Regions from separate parts of the Paenibacillus xanthanilyticus genome, predicted to be linked through region 2. Evidence: riboswitches for the same ligand, from Rfam matches in the RefSeq annotation. Region 2 holds a riboswitch; each other region holds the start of a gene.
What was found. A riboswitch is a leader RNA that binds a small molecule or an ion and turns the genes downstream of it on or off. The one in region 2 is predicted to bind cobalamin.
Positions count from the first base shown of each region.

Region 1: linked by a shared signal. The riboswitch ahead of ACFSKT_RS03385 (energy-coupling factor ABC transporter permease) and the one ahead of ACFSKT_RS07090 (ABC transporter substrate-binding protein) in region 2 are both predicted to bind cobalamin.
Region 3: linked by a shared signal. The riboswitch ahead of cobJ (precorrin-3B C(17)-methyltransferase) and the one ahead of ACFSKT_RS07090 (ABC transporter substrate-binding protein) in region 2 are both predicted to bind cobalamin.

Region 1 is NZ_JBHUHA010000001.1:796,155-800,694, forward strand. Features, by position in the region: gene ACFSKT_RS03370 (energy-coupling factor ABC transporter ATP-binding protein) at 1-143, opposite strand, end outside; gene cbiQ (cobalt ECF transporter T component CbiQ) at 140-940, opposite strand; gene ACFSKT_RS03380 (energy-coupling factor ABC transporter substrate-binding protein) at 937-1,218, opposite strand; gene ACFSKT_RS03385 (energy-coupling factor ABC transporter permease) at 1,211-1,981, opposite strand; cobalamin riboswitch at 2,138-2,344, opposite strand; gene ACFSKT_RS03390 (WG repeat-containing protein) at 2,426-4,540, opposite strand, start outside.
Region 2 is NZ_JBHUHA010000001.1:1,757,571-1,762,110, reverse strand. Features, by position in the region: gene ACFSKT_RS07100 (heavy metal translocating P-type ATPase) at 1-199, shown strand, start outside; gene ACFSKT_RS07095 (PAS domain S-box protein) at 381-1,922, shown strand; cobalamin riboswitch at 2,055-2,302, shown strand; gene ACFSKT_RS07090 (ABC transporter substrate-binding protein) at 2,488-3,492, shown strand; gene ACFSKT_RS07085 (FecCD family ABC transporter permease) at 3,492-4,526, shown strand; gene ACFSKT_RS07080 (heme ABC transporter ATP-binding protein) at 4,523-4,540, shown strand, end outside.
Region 3 is NZ_JBHUHA010000001.1:3,288,636-3,293,175, reverse strand. Features, by position in the region: gene ACFSKT_RS14045 (hypothetical protein) at 171-323, opposite strand; cobalamin riboswitch at 1,629-1,857, shown strand; gene cobJ (precorrin-3B C(17)-methyltransferase) at 2,070-3,893, shown strand; gene ACFSKT_RS14035 (sirohydrochlorin chelatase) at 3,949-4,540, shown strand, end outside.

The sequences.
Region 1 (4,540 bases), 960 kb from region 2:
AAGGTCGATTTGCCGGACCCGTTCCTGCCGAGCAGCGCGGTCTTCTTGCCCTGCGGTATACGAACGGACAGTTGATCGAGCGCCGGCTTGCCGGCAGCGGGATACGTATATGAGATTCGCTCGCAAGCGATGATGTCGTTCATGATAGCCATCCTCCCGGCAGCGTCAGCGCCGATAACGTTAAGATCGCGATGCCGATCCCTGCTTCGAACCGCAGCCTTGCCGGCACGATTCCCGATTCGCCGGGCGCCAGCCGCAGCTCGTCTTCGAAGCCTCTCGCGCGAAGTCCGCGCATCCAACCCTCGTAACGGGACATCGTCCGATCGAACAACCGGGCTGCGAGCGTCGCCGTATCGGCGATGGTTCTCTTCGCGCCGCGATAGCCGCCTCTTGCCCGCTGAGCCGTATACAGCTCGAAGGCCGTCTGGAGCAGAAGGAAAAGGAACCGATACATGATTTGCATGATTTCCAGTACGAGCAGCGGCACGCGCAGCTTGCGCAGCACCTGGAACAGGTCTGCCATCGGCGTGGTCAGAATGAGGAAGAGAAAGCAGCTTGAGCAGGCTAGAATGCGAAGCATGAGCCCCAGCGCGAGCTTGCCCCCGTCCTCGGTCAAGACCAGCTGCCATCGGCCGATGTCCACGCCGACCGCAGCGGGTACCATCGCCGCGCTCTCTGGCATCACCTCAACCAGCAGCGCAGGCAGACTGAGCAGATAGAAGCCGAGTACGCTGCCGAGCGCGGCGGCGTAGAATCTCGCGCCGATCCCCGCTCTGCGTACGGTCCAGCTGCACAGCCAGACCGTGATCGCCGCCTGTTCCGCCGGCCCAGCCAGATAGGCAAGCAGCAGCAGCGCGGCGGCGAAGCCGCATTTTGCCGTCGCCGGCAAGCTTCTCAACCGATTGCCGTACGAATAGCTGTCGATTTGATGCAGGATCACGACTTCTTTCTCAATGCTTTCCCCCGGAACAAGCCGATGACGTAGCCGATGAAGCCCGCGCCGAGCGCCGCTTGCAGCGCGAACAACATGCTCTCCGTTTCGCCCGGCGGCGACAGCAGCGAGGAGAACCATGGCTCGTAGGCCGGATCCACGGTGGCGATCATCTCCTCGGCTTGGCCGTCCGCACCGCCGAAATCGCCGTTGACGAAGGCAAGCGGCAGCACGGCGAGCAGCACGACGGCTGCAACAATCCACGTATTGCGGTAACGTTTAAACATGGGTACGCGCTCCTTTCATTTTGCGCTGGAGCAGCCGGAATTCGTCGGCTCCATATGCCTGCAGCCAGTTCCAGACTAGGACGGTCAGCAATCCTTCGCTAATCGCAAGCGGAATTTGGGTGAGCGCGAAGACGCCGCCGAATTTCATCAGCGAAGCGGCGATGCCGCCGCTAGCCGACGGGAACGCCAGCGCCAGCTGCGCCGAGGTCATGATATAGGTGGCCAGATCGGCTGTCGCGGCGGCGAAGAAGATGGCCAGCTTCGGTCTGTCCGTCGTCCGCATCAGCCAGACGTAGACTGCGTAGCCGGCCATCGGCCCGGCGACGGCCATCGAGAACGCGTTCGCCCCGAGCGTCGTCAATCCGCCGTGCGCGAGCAGCACCGCTTGGAACAACAGGACGATTGATCCTAATACGCTCATCGGGAGCGGGCCGAACATGACCGCGCCGAGGCCCGTCCCGGTCGGATGCGAGCTGCTGCCCGTGACGGACGGCAGCTTCAGCGCAGATAGGACGAACGTGAAGGCGCCCGCGAGACCGAGCATGATTTTGAGCTCCGGCGTCTCCTTCGTCACCTTTCGCAAGGCACGAAGTCCCAGCGCAAAGAACGGAATGAACACGACCCACCAGAATATCGCCCATCCTACAGGAAGGAAGCCCTCCATGATGTGCATCGCGTATGCGGATTGCGGCACATTCAACCACAGATACAGCGCGAACGCCGCTATTAGCGACAGCGTCCCCGCCCATTTTCGTTTTGTCACGTCTCCAATTCCTCTCCACTAAGTTGTCGCGCGCTGATCGAACACGCCAAAAAGGCGCCTCTCCCCTTCGTGATGCAGGGGAAAGACGCCCGTATGTACGCAGCTTATCTACCATCCGGTTGCTCGTCTAACACCTCCCTATCTCCCGTAGGTAAAGCAGTGTCGTCGAAACAGGCAGGTCTCCTGGCTACCGGCATCATCGTCGTCAGCCGCCTTCCCGGTTGCACCCAGTGGCGAATTTGCGCTTTCGACTCCTCCGTAACAGTGGCGGGACCGCGTCGGCATTGCACCGAACTTCCCTATTAAGCCGGAACGGCAGCCTGCAGCGGCCGCCCTTCCAGCACCTGTTTCCGTTATTCACTTATTCCCGCGCGGCGGGTTGAAACCTATGAACATAGTAAACGGTCGCCGCGTTTTGCGCAACAACCGTTTTGAAGGAGCGCCTTAGCGGAAGGACTGCCAGAACGGACGGTCCTTCGCCAAAATCGCGTTAATCTGCGCGAACGGGATCGTGAACGTCGGGAAGCCTGCCGCATATGGCCCGATCTCGTATGGGGCGAAATACAGATGGAGCGCCGTCTCCGAGACGTAGAACGGCTGGTCGGGCGCGATCCCTTTGTACGTGTCCGGGAACACGTAATCGTACTGCGGATCATCCTTGATTTGTTGGCCGACGATGTCGCTCAGCACCTTCACGTAATCGCTGCCCGGCTTAAATAAGTCTTCGAGCCTGTAGAACGCGCCGGTCGTGATGTCGATGTGCGGATACAGCAGCGACGGCATGCCGTGCGCCGCGCCGAACGGGTAATCGTAGCCGGACAGCTCGAGGACGAGCAGATTTTTGCGGAACATCGAGATTTGGAAATCGCCGGTATAGGACGATTCAAGCTGTTGATCCGCCGGAACTGGCTTCACTTGGGAAAGTTCCTTGAGCTTCGTGTTGACGTTCTGCTGCGTATTCGGATTCGACATGCCTTCGAGCTGCGGATAATAGACGAGGTAATCCTTGTTCGGGCTGTATTTGACCTCGCGCACCCGATAGGGATCACGCAGCGGAATGATGCTGTTCTGCCGCCATACGGACTGTCCGTCGTTCGTCCAATAGGAGAGCCGCTGGTCCACGTTCGCCGCGATCAGACCATCCTCGAGCGTTAACGTGCCGCTGCCTTTGATCCGGGGATAACCCGGGGCTGCCTTGCCCGTCCGGTCGATAAAGTACGTATGCGTTCGATCGTAGACCGATGCCAGTCCTTGCTTGTAATCTTGAACGTCGAAATAGGCAAAGTCGCTCAACCGCACGCCTTTCGCGGTCGCAACCAAGAAAATGGAGCCCCGATAGGGCTCGTTCTCGTCGATCGCCTGCCCGAGCGCCAGACGATTGTCGCCAAGCTGTCGGATATCGTTGTAGCCCGGCTGCACGACATATTGGCCTTTCTTGTCGATGACGCCGTACACCGATTTGTAGTCTTCGCCGGTATTGACGACCGCAAGCCCGTCGCGGAACGGCTGCGCATAGGTGTATGCAGGCTGGATGACGACTCTGCCCTTCTCGTCGATATACCCGTATTTGCCGCCGGCCTCCTGCTGGAAGGCAAGCAGACCGTCGCTCGGCGGGCCGACGAACGGGTAATGGAAGACGGCCACCTGCGTGCCGTCTGGCCGAATGACCGCGTATTCGCCCTCCTTCGTCTTGATCAGCGCGCGATTGCGTTCAAAGTCGTCCGCCTCCTGGAAGCGGGCCGGGATGACTTCGCTGCCTTCTCCGTCGATATAACCGTACAGCGAATTGCCATCCGTGTTCTGCACATAGAAGACGGCTCTGTTGTTATGCAAATTCCCTAAGAACGAGTAGGCACGCTTCGTGACGATCCGCCCCTCGGCGTCAATCAGCTTGAAGCCTTCTTTGTCGATCACGACGGCATGCCCTTCCGAGAATTCGCCGATGGAGTCATAGATCGGCTGGACGACGAAGCGTCCCGACGTATCGATGAGTCCCGTCCCCTGCTCCGTCCCGGCAGCCGCCAGCCCGGTGCGGCCGAACGCGGCGGCGGAGCGAAACCGCGGCTGGAGCACCATTTTGCCCGCACGGTCGATATACCCCCATCGTATGCCGTTCACGGTCTTGAGCGATGCCGGGAACAGCGCCTCCGCCCTCGCGGCGGCGCCGTGGCCGTGTTGAAGCTGGCCCGTTATCTCGCGCTGCAGCCGCTCCAGCTCTTCGCGCGAAGGATACGGATGCGGAAACTCCAGCGCGCGGCGAACGGATAACAAGGCGGCTTGCGGCAACCCCGCTCTCCATTGCGCATCGGCCCAATAATACCAATAGAACGCGTAGTCGGGATGCAGCCGCACCATCTGCTCGTAGTAGCCGGCTACTTTGCGAAAGTAAGCCGGTTCCGCATCCCGTGCCGGCACGATCGCGCCGCCATGCCATCGAAGCACCTCCACGCGATACGCCTCGCCCGTGTCATGCGACCAGAGCGCAAGCTCGGACTGCCCGTCCCTACCGCCGGGCTCGACCAAATCCAGCACTTCGATGTAGCTGTACGTCAATGGGTC
Region 2 (4,540 bases):
CTTGATCAGCAGACTGACCCTGCGCAATATTCGGCAGAACCTGGGCTTTGCCTTCGTGTACAATGCCTGCGTCATTCCGTTCGCGGCTTTCGGCGGGCTCGAGCCGTGGATGGCGGGCACCGCGATGGCGTTCAGCTCCGTCTCCGTCGTCGGCAACGCCCTCAGGCTGAATCGCCAGCTGCGGAAGATCGCGGATTGATTGGCGTGCCGCTCCTGCCAAGGAACGCCTGCTTTTGACTTCAATCGCACTATATCGACATGAACGAATGGGCCTTTCGATTGCCGAGGGAAGCAAAATAAGCCAAAAGGGCCGAAGGTTTTCGGAGCAAGGGCAGCGAATGGTAATACACAAGGTTGCCCAAAACAGCGGAGGATGGACGATGAGAAGTCGTGTCACTTTTTTTAACGGACAGCAAGCCGCCCAATTAAAAAAACGAGGGATAATCAATCCTCATGCGATGTTGACGAGCAATATTAACGGATTGGTTGACAACTACTTGACGGGCGTATTCTTGGCGAGCGAAGATCGGCTGCTATACGTGAACGGCCGGCTCGCGGAGATGTTTGGCTATACTCAGCAAGAAATGCTGCGCATGACAGCCCCGGAGCTCGTGCACCCGGAGGATATGGAAATCTTCCGCGAGGAAACCCGCAGACGGCTCAGCGGCGAACGGAATGCGATGCGTTGGATCCGGGGTCTACGCAAGGACGGAAGCGTGTTTTACTTCGAAACGCAGGCGGACATGATCACCTATCGCGGCAAGCCGACGTTGATGGGGACGCTCATGGACACGACAAGCATGAAACAGGCGGACGATTTGTCGACCGAGAACGACGTGCGGTATCAGCGGCTGATCAAATATTTGCCGGAGCCGATCATCGTGCAGGACGGCGATACCATCATCTATATAAACAACGCGGCGATGAAGCTGCTGGGGGCGGAGACGCAGGAGCAGCTGCTCTATCAATGCATCGGCTCGCTTATTCATCCCGACGAGCGGCTAGCCGCCGCAGAGCGCGTCTCCAAGGTCATGCAGTCCGACGATCCGCTCGAGTTCGTCGAGAGCAAGCTGATCGGGTTGGACGGAGAGACGATCGACGTCGAAGCATCCAGTACACGCATCCACAATTTCCTTGGGCGAAGGATCGTCGTCCAGACGGTGTACCGGGATATCCGGGAGCGCAAGCGGGCGGAAGAAGCGCTCGTCAATTCCGAGAAGCTGTCGGTCGCCGGGCAGATGGCGGCCGGCATCGCGCACGAAATCCGCAATCCCCTTGCGTCGCTCAAAGGGTTCTCCCAACTGCTGAAGAAGAAGTTCGACAAGCACCACGATTACTTCGATATCATGCTGGCCGAGCTGGACCGGATCAACGAGATCGTGCAGGAATTCATGGCGCTCGCCAAACCGCAAGCCAATCAATTATTCGGCCATTATGACCTGATCCGAATTCTGCAAGCGGTCATGACGCTGCTCGAGACGCAAGCGATCATGAAAAACGTCGAGCTGTGCATCAAGTTGAACGACACGGCGGACACGTCGATCTACTGCGACGAGAATCAGATCAAGCAAGTGTTTATCAACCTGCTGAAGAACGCGATCGAGGCCATGCCAGGAGGCGGATGCATCGAGATCGAGCTGCGCGCGCTGCGGGAGGGCGAGGTGACGGTCTTGATCAAAGATCAGGGCATCGGCATTCCGATCGAGCTGATCGACAAGCTCGGCGGCCCGTTCTATACGACCAAAAGCAGCGGAACCGGGCTCGGGCTCATGATTTGCAACCGAATCGTCCAAGCGCATCACGGCGAAATGTCGTTTGCCAGCGAGAGCGGACTCGGCACGACGGTGACCGTCGTGCTGCCGCTCGCGGGCAGCCGGGCCGCCGAGAAGGCGAAGGTTACGGCTGGGTCGGCGCAAGCTTGACGCATAGCCCACGCGCGTGCCCCGGGGACAACATGCCCCGGGGTTCTTTGCATTCCGCGCTTCTGCTCGTCTGCCCACGGCGAAAAGGGTAGACAAGCCTTTTCCCGGAGTGATATAGTTACAGTCGAACAATTGCATAGACTTGGAACAGGTGCCGAAGCGAGGAACGCAAGCAATTGCGCGCCGCGTGGAGGTTAAAAGGGAAGACCGGTGCAATGCCGGCACGGACCCGCCACTGTAAGAAAGCGTCCGACGGACGGCGAATGCCGGTCCCGGGACAACGCGATGCCCCTCGATGTCACTGGCCGATTATGCGGTCCGGGAAGACGGCAGCGCGCAAGCTTTCGAGTCAGGAGACCTGCCTGTTCGTAGCACGCTGCCCACGTGGACTTGGGGAAGTGTTGGAGCTTGGAATGGACGAACGATTACGGCACGCGCCGGCTGATAAGGCTGGAAGGCGTCTCATGAACGCGCGAATGTCTGCAGCAAGCACTTCCGGCACGGTCACGGGAGTGCTTTTTTTATTGCAATTGCAATATCGGCAAGAACAAGGAGTGGGGACAGCATGAAAAGAACGATCGGCTTCAGATTGACGATGCTGCTGGTGGCGGCCATGCTGCTGGCGGTGCTGGCGGCATGTGGAGGCAAGGCGGAGAATAACGGCTCGGCGGCGAACGACAACGCGGCCGTGGAGAATAACGCCGCATCGGGCGCGGGCAACGCGGGGGGCGAGACGGCCGCGGCGCCGATATACCCGCTGACGGTGACCGACGCGACGGGCACGCAAATTACGTTCGAGAAGGCGCCGGAGAAAGTCGTGACGCTCGTGCCGAGCGAAACCGAGATCATGTTCGCGATCGGTGCGGGCGATGCGGTTGTCGGCGTGGACGACAATTCGAATTATCCGGAAGAAGCGGCGGCGAAAGCGAAAGTCGGCGGCATGGAGGCGAATATCGAAGCGATCGTCGCGCTCAAGCCGGATCTCGTGCTGGCGTCCTCGTCGATGAACGCGCCGGCAATCGAGAAGCTGCGGGGCCTGAATCTGACGGTGCTGGCGACCGATCCGAAGACGTACGACGAGGTCATGAACAAGATCGGCCAGATCGGCGCGATCATGAATAAGACCGACAAAGCGCTGGAAGTGGTCAATCATATGAAAGACGTGCGCCAGCAGGTGATCGATGCCGTGCAGGACGCGCCTAAGCCGAAGGTATACCTCGAGTTCTCCCCGGGCTGGACGGTGGGCAAAGGCGAATTTCTGGACGAGATCATCACGCTCGCGGGCGGCGCGAACATCGCGGATCAGTCGAGCTGGTACGAGATCGATCCGGAGAAGGTCATCGAGCAAAATCCGGACGTCATCGTCTACGCGTCCTTGAGCGTCAAGGAAGGCGAGAAAAACCCGATTCTGGACGCGATCGAGAAGCGTCCGGGTTGGGAGGCCATCGCGGCCATTCAAAATAAAAAGCTGTATGAAGTCGAACAGGATCCGCTTGTTCGCGTAGGCCCTCGCTTGGCGGAAGGCCTGCTCGAAGTCGCGAAGAAGCTGCATCCGGATCTCGTGAAGTAATGCGGCGCAAATTGTACGTGTATGGAGGAGCAGCGATGCTCCTCCTTGCCGCATCTATCGTGGTTAGTTTGTCGATCGGATCGGCGAGACTGCCGCTATCCGAGGTATGGCAAATCCTGCTGCGTTTTGTGACGGGCGCTGCCGGGGACGGCGGCGCGGACCCTAGCGCGATCGCGATCGTCACCCAGGTGCGCCTGCCGCGCATCGTGCTGGCCATGCTCGTCGGGGCTTGTCTGTCGCTGGCCGGCGCGGGCTTTCAAGGCGTGCTGCGCAACCCCCTCGCCGATCCGTTCACCTTGGGCGTCGCGACGGGCTGTTCCGTGGGCGCGGCATTCATTCTTTTATTCGGTTATCATGCGACGGTCGGCATGTGGCTGATACCGGGCGTCGCGTTCGTAACGGGTATCGCCACGCTGGGTGTCGTCGTGGCGCTGGCCCGCGCGCGGGGGGCGATGAATATCCAAACGCTCATTCTGTCCGGCGTCATCGTACAGGCGTTCCTCGGCGCGGTCGTGTCCTTGATGTCGTCGCTGTCGCAAGGCGTCGTCAACGAAATCAACGCTTGGCTAATGGGCAGCATCAGCGCGCGCGGCTGGGAGCATGCGCAGCTCGTGCTGCCGTTCCTTGCCGTGGGCGCGGTCGTTTTAATTCGTTACGCGATGGCGCTCAATTTGTTTGTCTTCGGCGAACGGCATGCTTCGCATCTGGGCATCGAGGTCGAACGGACGAAGCTGGCTATTCTGATCGTCTCGACGCTGCTGACGGCGGTTGCCGTCTCCGTGGCGGGTGTCGTCGGCTTCGTCGGACTCGTCATCCCGCATCTGATTCGGCTCATCGTCGGCCCGGATTACCGGCTGATCGTGCCGCTCTCGGCGCTCGGCGGGGGGATCTATCTGCTGTGGGCGGACACGCTCGCGCGCACCGTGGCGAGTCCGAAGGAAATCCCGCTTGGCGTCGTGACGGCGTTCATCGGCGCGCCCTTCTTCGCGTATTTGCTCTATCGCCGCAAAATGCAGCAAGGAGGCGCGCTATGATTGAAGGGAAAAGC
Region 3 (4,540 bases), 1.5 Mb from region 2:
CAATGGCAAGTACGCCAAAAAACGCCGCAGCCAGGAAGCTGGGGGCGTTTTTTGGTCCAAGCGTATGCGTTTTATTACGAGGACTCGAACAGCTCGAACGCATGCTCCACGCTGTGGATGGCGCCCGCGAAGAGCACCTCGCGTACCAAATCGAATAGTGCGACCATCGGCTAGACGCGCCCCTTACCGGATGGCTCGTTGTCCTTCTCGTAAGCGATCAGCACGATATTCGTGTTGGAAGCCGACCTGAGATGCTCTTCGGTCTGCCGCAGCTCGTTCAGCTGTTCCGCGTTCAGTTGGGCAGGACGGTATTCGTCGTTCATTATGATCCTCCTCGGCATAATTGCGGCATCGACTGCGAACGTCGTTAACGGAAAAGAGAGCCCTTTTGAAGGGGCCCTCTTCCGACGGTGATACGTAGAATGAGACAACTTCTGCTGCACATCTGTTAGAAATCCGGTTACCTGACGGTAATGTGTCCCTCAGAATGCTCTGCGGCACAACCCCTCGCTTCTATGCAAAATGTGTTTACTTCCGTTTACCTCTAGTGAGTCCGTGCACGATGACGTCCAATGGAACCACACCTCGCTTCTCACCGTCGAGATTATATTGCCCGAGACGGGGACGTTCTATGCGAAAGTCGAGCCAACACGGCCAACTTGGGGGCATAACGAAAAAAGAGCCCGTTTGAAGGGGCTCTTTTCCGACGGTGATTCGTAGAATGAGTCAACTTCTGTTCACATCCGTTAGAAATCCGGTTTACCTAATGGCAATGTGTCCCTCAGAGATGCTCTGCGGCACAACCCCTCGCTTCTATGCAAAATGTGTTACTTCCGTTTACCTCTTGTGAGTCCGTGCACGATGCCGTCCAATGGAACCACACCTCGCTTCTCACCGTCGAGATTATGATGTCCGGGACGGGGGCGTTCTATACATGGTTTCGTGATGATGCGCAAAGGGGCGCCCTAACGAAAAAAGAGCCCGTTTTAAGGGCTCTTTTCCGACGGCGATACGTAGAATGAGACAACTTCTGTTTCACATCCGTTAGAAATCCGGTTTACCTGATGGTAATGTGTCCCTCAGAATGCTCTGCGGCACAACCCCTCGCTTCTATGCAAAATGTGTTTACTTCCGTTTACCTCGCGTGTTGAGTTCTTTCACCATTCGGCTCAATGGAACCACACCTCTCTTCACGCCGTCGATAATTAGAATGTCCCGCACGGGGCTCGTCTATGCGCGCTTCTCCCCAAAAAAACGGTGCGGGTATGGTGCGAAACGAAAAAAGAGCCCGTTTTAAGGGCTCTTCTCCGACGGCGATGCGTAGAATGAGACAACATCTGTTTCACATCCGTTAGAAATCCGGTTTACCTGATGGTAACGTGTCCCTCAGAATGCTCTGCGGCACAACCCCTCGCTTCTATGCAAAATGTGTTTACTTCCGTTTACCTCGCGTGTTGAGTCCTTTCACCATTCGGCTCAATGGAACCACACCTCTCTTCACGCCGTCGAAAATAGGATGGCCGGTTCGTGCGGAAGCTATGCGCCGGGAATGCGAAACCTTGACGCCGGGCCTCGTACCATTATTTTCATAGACAGATGATGGCAGGCTCTTGTATGATGGTCGAGACAATTGCATATTGGGAACAGGTGCCAAGTCGTGTGAACGCGATTATGGCTTAATAGGGAAGTTCGGTGCAAAACCGACACGGACCCGCCACTGTAAGAAGCTTGTCCGCCGGCCGATCGATGGCCGCGGACGGGTGCGCCGCTAACCGAAGTCACTGGGAGACTGCCTCCCGGGAAGACCGCCGGCGCATTGCTTTAAGTCAGGAGACCTGCCTGTTTCAACAGCACTGTTAACCTACGCGGAATTAGGGTGGTGTTAGAGATCGGACAAGCAGGAACGCTGCTTCCCTTTGCGCATGCGAGCGGGGGCGGACGTTTGGATTCGTTTGTTAGCCACGGGCATTTCTAACACGTTTTGTGTTGGGGATGTCCTTTTTTGCGTTGGCATCGGCCGGGGAACGGCCGGTTAGGCGGATAGGTCAAGGAAGGAGCGGCGGGATCGCATGGAGAGGACAACGGGCAAGCTGCTGATCGTCGGGTTCGGCCCGGGCAGCTTCGAACATATCACGAAACGGGCAAAGGAAGCGATTCAAGAGAGCGACATCGTCATCGGCTACAACACGTACGTCGATCTGATCCGCGGGCTGTTGAGCGAGCAGCAGGTCGTGCGGACCGGGATGACCGAGGAGGTCAGCCGGGCGCAGGAAGCGGTACGGCAGGCGGAAGCCGGACGCGTGGTCGCGGTCATCTCGAGCGGTGACGCGGGCGTCTACGGCATGGCCGGCCTCGTGTACGAGGTGCTGATGGAGCGGGGCTGGCGGCGGGAGACGGGCGTGGCGGTGGAGATTATCCCGGGTATCTCGGCGATCAACTCGACGGCGTCGCTGCTCGGGGCGCCGGTCATGCACGATGCGTGCACGATCAGCCTTAGCGATCATTTGACGCCATGGCGGGTCATCGAGCGGCGCGTGGAGGCGGCCGCCTCCGCGGATTTCGTCATTGCGCTGTACAATCCGCGCAGCGGGCGGCGTACGCGCCAGATCGTCGAGACGCAGCGGATCGTACTCAAGTACCGTTCGGCGCAGACGCCGGTCGGCATCGTCAAGAGCGCCTACCGCGACCGGCAGGACGTCGTGATCACGACGCTCGGAGAGATGCTGGAGCACGATATCGGCATGCTGACGACCGTCATCATCGGCAATTCGGCCACGAGCGTCTATGAAGGGCTCATGATCACGCCGCGCGGGTATCAGCGGAAGTATACGCTTGGCGCGGACGTGCAGCCGCTGCGGCCGCACGAGCGGCTGCGGACCGAGGCGGAGCCATGGGCGCTGGAGACGGTTGGCGTGACGGAACAAGACGCCGGATCGGAAGAAGCGGGGTGGGATGAGGACGGCGAGACGCTTGAGCGGCTTGCGGCCGACCGCGAAGGAAGCGAGGCGAGGAGGACGGAGGCCGTGTCCGGGTCTTGGTTAGCAGCGGAGCCGGCAGGTCATAACGCGCTGCGGCGGCAGACTGTCGGGATCGCGCCTTCGCCGGCGAAGGCAGCTGCTGCTTCGGCATCGCCGCTATCGCTTGCGCTGGAGGCGCTGCGTCTGGTCGATGCCAGCCGCGGCGTGGCGACAGCCGAACAAGGGCAGGGCGTGGATGGCGGCCGTGCGGCAGCCGCGTTCCGGCAGGAGGCGATATTCGAATTCACGGTTAGCCCTGGCCTGGCGAACAAGAAGCTCAGCGCGGGGCAAATGATGCTGCTGGCCGAGATCGTCGGCGACGCGGGCGAGCTGGAGTATACGCCGCATCACCAGTTTATCGTTCGCCTGCGGACGGACGACCCGGATGCGGCGACGGGCCGCCTTCGCGAGGCGGGATTCACGCTGGCGCCGATCGGCGATGTCGTGCAGATCAAGGCGTGCGACTTTTGCAATATGGAGAAAGCCGAATCGGTGCCGTATTTGGAGCGGCTCGGCGCGGGGCTCGGCGGCGCCAAGGTGCCCAAGGAGCTGCGCATTGGCTTCAATGGCTGCGGGATGGCGTGCTACGGCGCGGTGAACGAAGATATCGGCATCGTATACAGAAGGGGGAAATTCGATCTGTTCCTCGGCGGGAAGACGGTCGGGCGCAACGCGCACGCCGCCCAGCCTGTCGCGGAAGGGATCGAGCCGGAGGCGCTGGTGCCGACGATCGAGCGGATCGTGGCGCGTTTTCGGGCGGAGGGCCATCCGAACGAACGGTTCCACAAGTTTTTCAAACGGGTGAAGGAGCTTGAAGGCTATAGGCAGCAGGATCTGCCTGTGTTTGCAATCGATAACGCGGTATGCGGCGACTGACGAATGGAAGGTCGACGGCACGCCGGGATTAAATGGGAAGAGGAGCGGACGAAATATGGATGCAGTATTGTTTGTCGGCCACGGCAGCCGAGATGCCGAAGGGAATGACGAGGTCAGGGCGTTCGTCGGGGCGATCGCGGACCGGCTGGACGGGCTGCTAGTCGAGACGTGTTTCCTCGAGTTCGAGAAGCCGACGCTCGATCAGGGGCTCGACAAGTGCGCCGCGCTGGGGGCGAAGCGGGTGGCGGTCATACCGATCACGCTATTCTCGGCCGGCCATGCGAAGCTGCATATCCCGGCGGCAATCGACGAGGCGCGGGAACGGCACCGGGGCGTTCAGTTCATCTACGGCCGCCCGATCGGCGTGCATGACCAAGTGCTGGAGATTCTCTCGGCCCGGCTGCGCGAGTCCGGACTCGATCCGGAAGCGGAGCTGCGCGACACGGCGGTGCTCGTCGTCGGGCGGGGCAGCAGCGACCCGGACGCGAACAGCGATCTGTTCAAAATTTCGCGGCTGTTCTGGGAGCGGCTGAAGGTCGGCTATGTCGAGACCGCCTTCATGGGCGTGACGGATCCGCTCGTGGAAGCCGGCGCCGAGCGGTGTCTGAAGCTCGGGGCGAAGCATGTCATCGTACTGCCTTACTTCC